Regions from separate parts of the Pseudoalteromonas sp. J2K-J031 genome, predicted to be linked through region 2. Evidence: predicted binding sites of a transcription regulator. Region 2 holds the regulator's gene; the other holds the start of a gene.
The links. The regulator sigma-54, encoded in region 2, starts transcription at its own class of promoters, with help from an activator protein. The targets are predictions, from matches to a motif close to GTTGGCACGNNNNTNGNNT.
Positions count from the first base shown of each region.

Region 1 (6,362 bases), 1.5 Mb from region 2:
AATATCAAGGTAATCTTCTTCTAAATCATCTGATTGGGCAACTGTTAAAGGTTCGGCTAAAAGTGACTCATCAGCCAGCAAGTTATCAAAATCTAACTCAAAATCTTGTAAATCGTCAGAGTTAATATCATCATCGCTTTCTAACTCGCTCAGCAACGAGTCAAAATCAGTATGCTCAAGCGGATCTAATAACGCATCATCTAACTCATCATCACCATCAAGATCATCGAGTATGTAACCGTCGTCATTTTCTTCAAGTAAAGAATCAAATTTGGCATCGAGTTCACTTTTAACATCAATTTCTTGCTCTATGCTTTGCAAATCAGCTTCTAAATCGGCAATTTTTTGATTGAAATCAGTTTGACTAAAAGCATCTACCTCATCATCAAAATCAGCAAGCTCAAAATCTTCCACAAAATCATCTTCAGATATTTCTAAATCAGTTTCGATATCTGAATGACCCGAGTTTAGCGACGCTTGTAGCTCTTTTTCTGTTTGAGATGGCTGTAAATTTGACTGACCAAAGTCAGCCATATTCAATTCAGCCAATGCCTCATCTAACTCGAGCTCCGGATATTCTTCTAACTCAATACTCGGTGTGTCAGCTCTTAACTGTTCAATATCAGTAGAGAAATCAACCTCATCTTCGGTATCATCAGCCAAATCAATATCATCTGATATGAAGTTATCATCGATTGCTTGATCTGACGGTAATTCAGCTCCCGCTAAATCTTGAGGTACAGAAATATCTTCGTTTAACTTATTAGCCTCTATACCATCTGTTGATGACTCTTCTGCCTCAAACGTATCCATCTCAGCAAGAGGGTCATCACCGAGCTCAATTTCACCATCCAGATCGATTTCACCATCGAGGTCTATTTCTTCTGAATCAAAATTATCTAAATTTTGATGATAAATATTCTGCTCATCTAATTCAGAGTTCACCTCTGGCTTATGCTCGCTATTAGCATTTTGAGGAGTTAATTGCTCTAAACCGCTATCATCTAGCTGACTGGCTATCTCGTCATTATCTGATGCTTTATTGTTTGGAGCATCTAAATCATCAATGTTATCGGTTAAATCATTTACATCACTTTCAAGATCGTTCGGTAAATCATTCTGCACCTGAGCACTTGGCGTTTCGTCCTCAATATCATCAAGCAGCCCATCAAGATCATCTAACTCAGTAAGCTCGTCTGATGATGATTCAAGTAGGTTATCCAAATCATCAATGTCGTCGGTTAAATCACTTGCATCATCTTCAAGGTCGCTCGGTAAATCATTCTGCACCTGAGCACTTGGCGCTTCGTCCTCAACATCATCAAGCGCATCATCAAGCGGCCCATCAAGATCATCTAACTCAGTAAGCTCGTCTGATGATTCAAGTAGGTTATCCAAATCATCAATGTCGTCGGTTAAATCACTTGCATCATCTTCAAGGTCGCTCGGTAAATCATTCTGCGCTTGAGCACTTGGCGTTTCGTCCTCAACATCATCAAGCGGCCCATCAAGATCATCTAACTCAGTAAGCTCGTCTGATGATGATTCAAGTAGGTTATCCAAATCATCAATGTCGTCGGTTAAATCACTTGCATCATCTTCAAGGTCGCTCGGTAAATCATTCTGCGCTTGAGCACTTGGCGTTTCGTCCTCAACATCATCAAGCGCATCATCAAGCGGCCCATCAAGGTCATCTAACTCAGTAAGCTCGTCTGATGATTCAAGTAGGTTATCCAAATCATCAATGTCGTCGGTTAAATCACTTGCATCATCTTCAAGGTCGCTCGGTAAATCATTCTGCGCTTGAGCACTTGGCGCTGCGTCCTCAACATCCTCAAGCAGCCCATCAAGGTCATCTAACTCAGTAAGCTCGTCTGATGATGATTCAAGTAGGTTATCCAAATCATCAATGTTATCGGTTAAATCGCCAGTGTCACTTTCAAGATCGCTCGGTAAATCATTCTGCACCTGAGCACTTGGCGTTTCGTCTTCAATATCATCAAGCGCATCATCAAGCAGCCCATCAAGATCATCTAACTCAGTAAGCTCGTCTGATGATGATTCAAGTAGGTTATCCAAATCATCAATGTCGTCGGTTAAATCACTTGCATCATCTTCAAGGTCGCTCGGTAAATCATTCTGCACCTGAGCACTTGCCGTTTCGTCTTCAATATCATCAAGCGCATCATCAAGCGCCCATCAAGATCATCTAACTCAGTAAGCTCGTCTGATGATTCAAGTAGGTTATCCAAATCATCAATGTCGTCGGTTAAATCACTTGCATCATCTTCAAGGTCGCTCGGTAAATCATTCTGCACCTGAGCACTTGGCGTTTCGTCCTCAACATCCTCAAGCAGCGCATCAAGGTCATCTAACTCAGTAAGCTCGTCTGATGATGATTCAAGTAGGTTATCCAAATCATCAATGTCGTCGGTTAAATCGCCAGTGTCACTTTCAAGATCGCTCGGTAAATCATTCTGCGCTTGAGCACTTGGCGTTTCGTTCATACCATCAAGCAAGGTATCAATATCATCTAAGTCTGCAATATCTTCTGATGACTCAAGCAAGCTGTCTAAATTATCATCTAAATCAGCCGAATCAATCACTTCAATATCATTATCCGATACTTCATCAGCTTGAACAGAACTGAGTAAATCATCAATATCATCTAAATCAGTTGGAATATCATCACTGTCTTTTTGATTACTATCTAATAATGAATCAATATCATCGTCTTGGATTTGGGTGTTTGTATCACTCAGCTCATCCATAATCCCATCAATATCAACATCACCTACGATAGAATCCTCGGGCTCTAATTCTTCAGGAATATCAATTTCAATATCCGTATCAGGTAATAAATCATCATCACTATCAAAATCTTGCTGTAGCAATGCATCAATATCATCTTCATTTAAAATATTGTTCGGATCGATAGCATCCGATGCCAGATCAGGAACCAAATCGTCCAACTCATCAGAGCCATCATCGAAAACTAAATCATCACTGAGTAAACCATCTAATTCATCTTGATTAAGTAATGAATCACCCTCGAAATCATCTAAATCGAGTTCAGGTTCATCTTCTTCATATAGAATGTCGTCAGGCTCTGGCAGCATGTCATCACTCTCGAGTGCGTCATCAAGCTGAATCGAGTCATTCAATAAATCGTCGAGTGTATCGTCAGCAAGGCTGTCATCGACACTCATTAAATCAGGCGAGTCGGCTTCAAAAGGAGGCGGAGGGGGGGCTGGAGCAACGACCGGTTTTGTTGGTGTATCAAAAATGTTTTCTGGCTCTTGTTCTGCCGCTTTGCGGTTTCGAAGAAATAAGTAGCCACCAGCCAGCGCTAGAATAGCGGGTACCGATCCAAATAGCAGCCAAGTTAATGGGCTTGAAAAAAACTTTGACCAGCTAAATCCAGCTTCTTTCTCAAGCAATTCAGCTTTTTGTTGTGCTAAAAGCTCATTTTGCATCGATAGCATTTCACGTAACTGCTGCTGAATTAAGCTATCGTTACCAAGCTGCTCTTTGACGCCATCGAGTTCAGACGAAATACTTTCAAGTTGTGATTTGAGCTTATTATTCTCAACTAAAATTGTTTCGACATTATCAACTGACTCTTTAAATTTTTTCTGTAAATCAACCAACCGATCACTTTGATCTTGCTTAAGTTCGTTAAGCTCTTTTTTTATCTCTTGTTTTGCATCTTCAACGTCCGACTGACGTGCTTGCGTTACTTTTTTCTCAACAAGATTAATTGTTGAGCTATCTAAGGTACCATTTTTCTTTTTCTCCCATATTGCATCGTCTTGGTCTGACTTTTGGCGGGCAAGCTCAGGCTCTATGCTGCGAATTTCAGCCATAGAAGGTATCTTTAGATAGGCACCATCACGGATGTGATTAATATTTTTATCAAGAAAGGAATCCGGATTCTTTTCATATAACGCCTGCATCACTTGATAAATAGATACCGAGCTGTCTGGGCGAATTTTCACCGCAATACGCCATAAAGTGTCACTTTCTTTCACAGGGCCAAATGAGCGACCTTGTTGACCATAGTCAACACCTTTAGGTCCTTTTAATCGAGTCACTTCACCACTTGCCGAACTTGGTGTTATCACCAGCACAGACATTAAAAGTAAAATTGAGGCTAAACCACGCATGCTATTCCTTTACTTTCTGAAAAATGTTCGACTAAACAACAGAGATTAATCAAACTGGGTTATATATAAATTTGCAAGCTTCGTTCCAATCCCAAACTATAAACCAGTTGATCGCGAATATCCATTGAAAGACTTTAAGAATGAATGCCTTAGATGAGTTGAATTGATATTTATAATAAAAAAATGAATTGCATAATTAACTTTTCAGTTACAGGGACAGACAAAATGATAAATTCCCATCAAATTCAGCTATTTAAACACTCAATGACTTGCTCTTTATTTTAAAACATAGGACCAGAGTTTTATTACTTTTTATCCATTTGATTGTTTTGTGCACCGCTATTGTATTTTTTGACTGCTGTGTTATCTCAATAAATGCATTTATTGACTGTAAGCGGCAATCTTTGCCACCTTCATTTTATAAAAAAAGCAGGTTTTCACCTGCTTTATAAAATAGAAACCTATGTAATCGTTGGTTTTAATCGCTCACTGATTATAAGTACGATTCAATTAACGCTTCGGCTATTTGTACACTATTGGTTGCGGCACCCTTACGTGTGTTATCAGCCACAACCCACATATTTAAACCATGAGGATGGCTAATATCTTGGCGTAACCGCCCAACATAAACGGTATCATTGCCACTTGCATCAGAAACTGGTGTTGGGTAATCGTCTGCAGCATCTATGAATTCAACGCCTGGCGCATCACGCAACAATTCTTTGATGTGTTCTATGTCATATGGCATACGCGTTTCAAGATGAATTGCTTCTGCATGACCAAAGAATACCGGCACTCGCACTGCCGTTGGGTTAATTGCAATTGTGCTATCACCCAAGATTTTTTGCGTTTCATTAACGATTTTCATTTCTTCTTTGGTGTAACCATTGTCAGTAAAATCATCAATTTGTGGAATAACATTAAATGCAATTTGCTTTTGGAAAACTTGATTGTCCATCGGGCGCGCATTCATGAGGTTAGCGGTTTGTTTTGCTAACTCATCAACCGCTTCTTTGCCTGCACCCGATACCGCCTGATACGTACAAATATTAATTCTATCAATACCATATGCGTCATATATTGGTTTAATAGCCAACAACATTTGAATCGTAGAACAATTTGGATTAGCGATAATATTACGGTTACGATAATCCTCTAAGCTGGTTAAATTCACCTCAGGCACGACAAGCGGAATGTCGAAATCATTGCGAAAAGCCGATGTATTATCAATCACGATACAGCCTGCATCCGCTGCTTTTTCTGCATACTGCAGAGATACTTCGCTACCTGCTGAGAAAATTGCAATATGTGCCAAGCTAAAATCAAAATTTGCCACATCTTGGACTTCGATGTCTTGCCCATCAAAACGAATATCTTCCCCTGCACTGCGGCTGCTTGCTAACAAATACAAGGTATCAACAGGAAATTTTCGATCAGATAATGTTTCAATGATTTGACGACCCACTAAACCGGTCGCACCTAAAATAGCAATATTATATTTTTGTGACATGACGTTACCTTAAATCAAATTTGTACGATTGCCGATGTTAAAACCGAGCTGTTCAAGCATTTGCGCTTGCTGTGTTGTTGCACACTCAACCGTCAGAGCGCTGAATTCTCGACGGGTAGGATAATGCTTTCTGAGATAGTCGAAACCTTTACTGTCTAATAATTGAGTCATCAGACCGTGATCGCGGCGGACATCATACACACTATGAACCAAGTTAATAATATCTGATGTGCAAAATGTCTCAGTTATTTTGATATTGCTTATCGCGGGGGCAGGTAAAAAGTCGGTCAGTTGATAACGAGGCAAATCCCCTGAAAGCTGGCATAAAGCATGATAGAGCATTTCGGTACCGCGCGCTTTACCTTCAAGGGTATGCCCTGCAATATGAACCGAGCCAAACTCAACCTTACTCAACAACAATTTGGCGATGTTGGGTTCATTTTCCCATACGTCTAATACCACCGTTAGGCTATTTTCTTTTTCAAGACAAGCTAATAATGCTTGATTGTCAATCACATCACCTCGGCTTGCATTAATGATAATGGCATTATCTTTAAGGCTACTGAGCGTTGTTTGATTGAGTAAATGGCGCGTGGCAAAAGGGCCCTCTTTGACTAAAGGCACATGAAAACTAATCACATCCGCTTGTGCAATTAACGTGTCGTAACTAACAAATTGGTACTCAG
Region 1 covers NZ_CM200279.1:1,115,400-1,121,761, reverse strand. The annotation lists gene AC3KZC_RS05045 (FimV/HubP family polar landmark protein) at 1-2,145, opposite strand, end outside; gene AC3KZC_RS05040 (FimV/HubP family polar landmark protein) at 2,097-4,166, opposite strand; gene AC3KZC_RS05035 (aspartate-semialdehyde dehydrogenase) at 4,660-5,676, opposite strand; gene AC3KZC_RS05030 (4-phosphoerythronate dehydrogenase) at 5,686-6,362, opposite strand, start outside.
Region 1: AC3KZC_RS05040 (FimV/HubP family polar landmark protein) is a predicted target of sigma-54. The motif match lies at 4,238-4,256, and genes of this name have one in related genera.

Region 2 (6,362 bases):
CACTTCCAAAGTGCGACTACACCGGCAATTAAAAGTGCCCAAAGTGCGCCATTTAAAGCGCCGATCGCCAGTTCTTTACTGAGTAAAAATCGTTGGTTAGCCTGATTTATGTGGCCAACGGCCATGCCTCGAATAACAAGGGTAAGGGTTTGGCTGCCCGCAACACCGCCCATAGAGGGCACAATGCCATTTAATACTGCAAGTACTGGTAAAATATCTAACGTGGACTCAAAGAAGCTTGCCACAAATGCTGCCATTAGGGCTGTAATTAAATTAACCCCAAGCCAAACCGAGCGACGCTTAGTACTTTTAACAACTGGGGCAAAGGTATCTTCTTCGTCATCAAGACCTGCCATGCTCATCATGCTGTGTTCGGCATCTTCACGAATAACATCAACGATATCATCGATGGTGATCCGACCTAGTACATGTTGAGATTCATCCACTACGGGAGCTGAAATCCAGTTACGACGCTCAAACAATTGAGCGACTTCAGATTCATCCATAGTAACAGGAATCGATTCGCAATGTTCATCCATAACTTCACGTACAGATAAATCAGGGTTGCGTGTTAAAAGCGTGGCTAAAGATACGGCACCTAAAAAGCTATTTTTTTTATCAACAACGTAGAGTTCATCAGTACCCTCAGGTAAATCGCCTTTTAAGCGAAGATAACGTAAAACCACATCCAAAGTAACATCTGGGCGAATGGTTACGGTATCTGTATTCATCAACGCGCCAGCAGACCCTTCGGGATATGAAAGTGCTAGTGTGGCACGTTCACGATCTTGGCTTGCCATCGAACCAATAACTTCTTGGTAAATTGTTTCGGGAAGGCTTCTGAGCATTTCAGCTAAGTCATCATCATCCATGTCTTCAGTTGCAGCTGCAATGAGAGCAGGATCCATCCGTGCAATGATACCATTTCGAACATCTTCGGAGAGTTCTTCGAGTACTTCACCTTGTAAGTCAGAGTCAACCAGTTGCCAAAGGACCGAGCGACCTTTATGAGGAGATGATTCGAGTAATAATGCAATATCACACGGAGCCATATGTGCTAGCATGCGACGAACATGAACAAACATCCCGCTATTTAGTGCGCGAGTAATTTCGTGCAATCGAAGTTGAGTGTTGTCTAATTCTATCGCTTCAGGCATGGCGGCTCTTTCTAGTTGATGAGTGGGGTTGAATTATTACTTACTTATTGTTTATTTTTTAATTGTCGGCAAGTCTTTGATTTTAGCTCGGTTAGTATAGCGTAACTCGCTTGTTTAGTCAGTTAGTCTTGTTCGTTAAATTTATCAGCTATTAGATTGCCAATCGCAATCAATGCTTTTTCAGCATCAGGACCTTCGCACGTGACTTTTACTTCTTTGCCTTGGCTACTTTCTAATAATAATAAGCCAAGTACACTGTCTGCTTCTGCTGATTTTTGATCTTGCTCTAGCGTGATGGTTGCATCAAAACTTGTGGCAAGTTGTGCTAACACTGTCGCAGCACGAGCATGAAGGCCTAATTTATTTTGAATTAAAAAAGTGTTTTGACAGCGCATCCTATTTCTCTTGTTCGCGATGGTGAACTTTCACATTTTTGTGACTTCGGCTGAAATTATCTGCCAGAGTTTGAGCTAAATATACCGAACGATGTTGCCCGCCAGTACAGCCTATCGCAATGGTTAGGTAATTTCGATTATTACGCTCTAAATGTGGCAGCCAAGTTTGTAAAAATGTTTGAATTTGCCAAGTGAATTTGTGCACTATACTGTGGCTAGCTAAAAAGTCTTTTACTGGCTGATCAAGGCCAGTGAGGGGTTTGAGCATTGGCTCCCAATGTGGGTTGGGTAAAAATCTAGCATCAAAAACATAATCTGCATTTTTTGGGATGCCATGTTTAAAGCCAAATGATTCAAATGTGATGATCAGTTGATTATCTTTTTTACCTAGCACTCGCGCTCTAATGGCTTCAGCTAATTGATGAACGCTTAAATCACTGGTATCGATAATAATATCAGCTCTTGATACAAGTACATCAAGTAATTGTTTTTCTTCTCTAATTGCAGCATCAAGTGGTTGTGCATTCATAGAAAGGGGGTGTAATCGTCTTGTTTCTGAAAAGCGGCGAATTAACGTATTGTCGTCACTGTCTAAATAAAATAATGTTGGTTTAGCAAACTCAGGAAGATACTCTAAAATTTCATTAAATTCTTGTTGAATTTTTGGTAGGTTTCGAACGTCAATACTCACTGCAATTTTATCGTAGTTGTCAGATACACTGCGTACTAATGAAGGAAGTAAATTAACCGGAATGTTATCAACGGCGTAATAACCTAAGTCTTCTAAGACGCGAAGTGCAACTGATTTCCCCGATCCTGAACGGCCACTAATAATGATAAGTTGCACTGTATTCCCCTACTTGATTATGCTGCGTCGATGATTAAAAACAGTTCCTCGTCAGATTGCGCGGTCCGTAATTGCTTACAAAACTGTTTGTCGTTAAGTTTATCAGCTATTGCAGCAAGCGTCTTTAGATGGTTATGTGATTCTGCATCAGGTACGAGCAGTGCAACAAAAATATCAACGGGTTTGTTATCAATGGCATCAAAATCAATCGCTTCTTGATTGACGAGTAAAATAGCCAAGCTTTCAGTGATACCGGTTAGGCGACCATGTGGGATGGCAATGCCTCGGCCAATTCCTGTGCTGCCTAGTTTTTCACGGTTAAGTAATGCGGTTAAAATTTCTTGTTCAGATAGCTCAGGCAGCTTTTGATGCGCAAGCTCACTAATGTGTTCAAGAATACGTTTTTTGCTATGAAAAAGGACTGCAGCTTTGATGCAGTCCTTAGAAATAAAAGAATTTAATTTCATGATTAATGACGTGAATTTTTCTCTTTATGTTTAATAACCTGACGATCTAATTTATCAATTAGTGCATCAATGGCAGCGTACATGTCAGCATGTTCTGAAGTAGCAAATAGCTCGCCACCTGTTACATGTAATGTTGCTTCTGCTTTTTGAACTAGTTTTTCAATATCTAAAATAACATGCACGTTATTGATGTGATCAAAGTGCCTTTCGAGCTTAGCGAACTTGTTAGTGACATAGTCTCTTAAAGGTTCTGTAATTTCTACGTGACGACCAGTTAAATTAAGTTGCATAAGCATTTTCCTTCTATTAAACGCCTCAGATTAAACTTTTTCTCTGATTGGACGGGGGGATGGATAGCGATTCGCGATACTTTGCGATAGTTCGTCTAGCCACGTTAATTCCTTGTTCTGCCAATATATCTGCAATTTTACTATCACTCAAAGGTTTAGTTTGGTTTTCTGCAGCTATTAGCTTTTTAATGAGTGCTCGAATTGCCGTTGATGAGCATTCACCACCATTTTCAGTGCTGACATGGCTTGAGAAAAAGAACTTAAGCTCATAAATACCGCGAGGGGTATGCATAAACTTTTGAGTTGTGACACGAGAAATTGTTGATTCGTGCATTTCTACCATTTCAGCAACATCATTTAACACCATTGGTTTCATGGCTTCATCACCATATTCAAAGAACGCTTGTTGCTGTAGCACGATACAATTAGCCACTTTGAGCAAGGTATCGTTACGACTTTCAAGGCTTTTGATAAACCATTTTGCTTCTTGTAAATGAGAACGGATAAACTGACTATCTTCGCTCGATTTCACTGAGCGACTCATTGCCGCATATTGATCGTTCACTCTGATCTTTGGCATGCTATCTGAGTTTAGTTCAACTACCCAACGACCTTTAATTTTTTTTACCGACACATCAGGAATCACATATTCAGGTTGTTCAGTATTTATGCTGTCTGCTGGTTTTGGGTTAAGCGTATGAATGAGCGTCATGATTTCTTTAAGCTCTTCTTCCTTGAGCTTGGTTTTCTTCATAAGAGTTCGATAATCACGAGCGGCTAAAAGTTCAATGTGTTGTTGAACAATTTCTTTAGTTTGTGCAAGCCACGGAGTGTCTTTCGCAAATTGGTTAAGTTGAATAAGCAAACACTCGGGAAAGTTTCTTGCAGCTATGCCAATAGGATCAAATACTTGAATACGTTTTAATACTGCTTCAACCTCATCTAACTCAACGGCTAATCCATCACTCCCTTCACCAATACTTTCGCAAATATCTTCAGTTGAAAGTGTGAGATAACCATCGTCATTAATAGCTTCTACAATTGCAATCGCAATGGCTTCATCGGTTGGGCTAAAGCGAGTTAAACGCAATTGCCACATTAAATAGTCGTGTAAGGTTTCGCTGGTACTACCTTGATAAATGGTGTCGTTGTCAGGAGCTGAACCAGATGAAGATGTTGATGGGCCGGCACTAATATATTCATCCCAACCGACATCCATAGGTAGTTCATCAGTTAGCGAGTCTTTGTTTAACGCATCGGAACTTTCAATTTCAGCATCTGCTGTCGGTTCAAAGTCCGAATCATAATTCTCGTTTTGAAACTCTTGGTTTTCGTTATTTTCTGTTTCGTTGTTATATTCGGTTTCTTCAAGTTCCAGTAATGGGTTGCTATCAAGTGCTTCTTGAATTTCTTGTTGAAGATCTAAAGTGCTCAATTGCAGTAAGCGAATAGCTTGCTGCAATTGTGGGGTCATTGTAAGTTGTTGCCCAAGACGAAGTTGTAATGATTGCCTCATTGACGCCTAACAATCCTTTTAGTTATTAAAATAGATGGCACTTAAGTTACGAAGTAAACTAACTATAGCTTGAATTGTTCACCTAGGTAAACATCACGTACTTTTTGATTCTCGAGTACTTCTTTGGGTGTGCCAGTAGCGATTAATTCGCCATGAGAAACTATGTATGCTTTTTCACATACATCGAGTGTTTCTCGAACATTATGATCTGTAATTAAAACACCAATACCACGTTTTTTGAGATGGCGAATAATTTTCTTTATATCTATCACTGATATGGGATCAACGCCAGCAAAAGGCTCATCAAGTAGAATAAATTTTGGATCTGCTGCAAGTGCGCGTGCAATTTCAACCCGGCGGCGCTCGCCACCTGAGAGTGCCATACCTTGACTGTCTCTGATATGGCAAATATTAAACTCTTCTAAGAGGCTATCGAGGATCTCTTCTCGTTGCGTATGCTTTAAGCCTTTTCGAGTTTCTAAAATAGCCATCAAATTCTGATAAACGGTGAGCTTTCTAAATATTGATGACTCTTGCGGTAAATAACCAATTCCCAAACGTGCACGGCTATGCATAGGTAATAAAGTGATATCTTGATCATCAATAGTGATAAGCCCTTTATCACTAGGTACTAAGCCGACGATCATATAGAAGGTGGTCGTTTTCCCCGCCCCATTAGGGCCAAGTAAACCAACAATACTACCGGCTTTTACTTCAATGCCAACATTTTTAACAACTTGGCGGCCATTATAACTTTTGGCTAGCTGGGTGGCGGTTAATGTTGTCATTTTTTATCCTTTTCAGGAGACGTTAAAATGGTGCGCACTCGTTGGCTTGAGTTTTCTGATTTTTCTGCGCTAATAAGTTGCTGGTTTATATCATAAATGATGTTTTCAGCACTTATTTTTTGGCCACTTTGTGTAATGGATGCGTTACCTGACATTGTTAGTATTGAACTGGCAACATCGTAGCTAATTTCATTTGCGCTTGCTGTGATAACAGAACCATTTACTAAGGTTTCAGAGTATTTAGCAGGGGCACCTTTGGCGATAAGAAGTTGTTTGTTTTCACCAAGTTCAGCTCTGCGATAAGCTTCTAGGAAATCTGCTTTTATTGAGCGCTTGTCGTGTGTGATTTCGACATTTTGTTCAAAAATAATCACATTGCGTTTAATATCAGCTTTTTGGTTATCAGCATCAATAATAACTTTAGAGTCTAGCTTTGCTGCATGAGTAAATAAGCTTGCAGCTAAAAGTGTCAGGGTGAGTATGATTTTATTGGTCATAATAAATAGTCTGTGTATGGTTAATGAGTTCAATTATTTCTGACTCAAAGTTCGCAATAAGCCCTTTGCCTTTAATAAGGATGGATGGCCCTGAAATTTCTACTGGTTGTTCTGAAAGCATGGTGGAATTGGGAATATCTACTTCAATATAATTAGCTTTAATCTTTTGTAACATTGCAGTTTTATCTAGATTAACCGCCACGACATTTACTTCTAAAATGAGCTTTTTACTTTCGTATAATGTGGCTTCGGCTGCGCTTACTTCCCACACACCATGCTTTGAATAAAGCGTAAAAACAGGTGCTAAAAAATGGGTGAAACCAAGTTCTTGGTAGCGCTCCATTCTTGTTGCAGAAACTTTGTGACTGATTTGGCCATCACTATCAAATACGGTTTGCTTTAGCT
Region 2 covers NZ_CM200279.1:3,437,486-3,443,847, reverse strand. The annotation lists gene mgtE (magnesium transporter) at 1-1,157, opposite strand, end outside; gene AC3KZC_RS15755 (HPr family phosphocarrier protein) at 1,280-1,552, opposite strand; gene rapZ (RNase adapter RapZ) at 1,554-2,399, opposite strand; gene ptsN (PTS IIA-like nitrogen regulatory protein PtsN) at 2,417-2,866, opposite strand; gene hpf (ribosome hibernation promoting factor) at 2,869-3,156, opposite strand; gene AC3KZC_RS15735 (RNA polymerase factor sigma-54) at 3,182-4,672, opposite strand; gene lptB (LPS export ABC transporter ATP-binding protein) at 4,735-5,460, opposite strand; gene lptA (lipopolysaccharide transport periplasmic protein LptA) at 5,457-5,957, opposite strand; gene lptC (LPS export ABC transporter periplasmic protein LptC) at 5,947-6,362, opposite strand, start outside.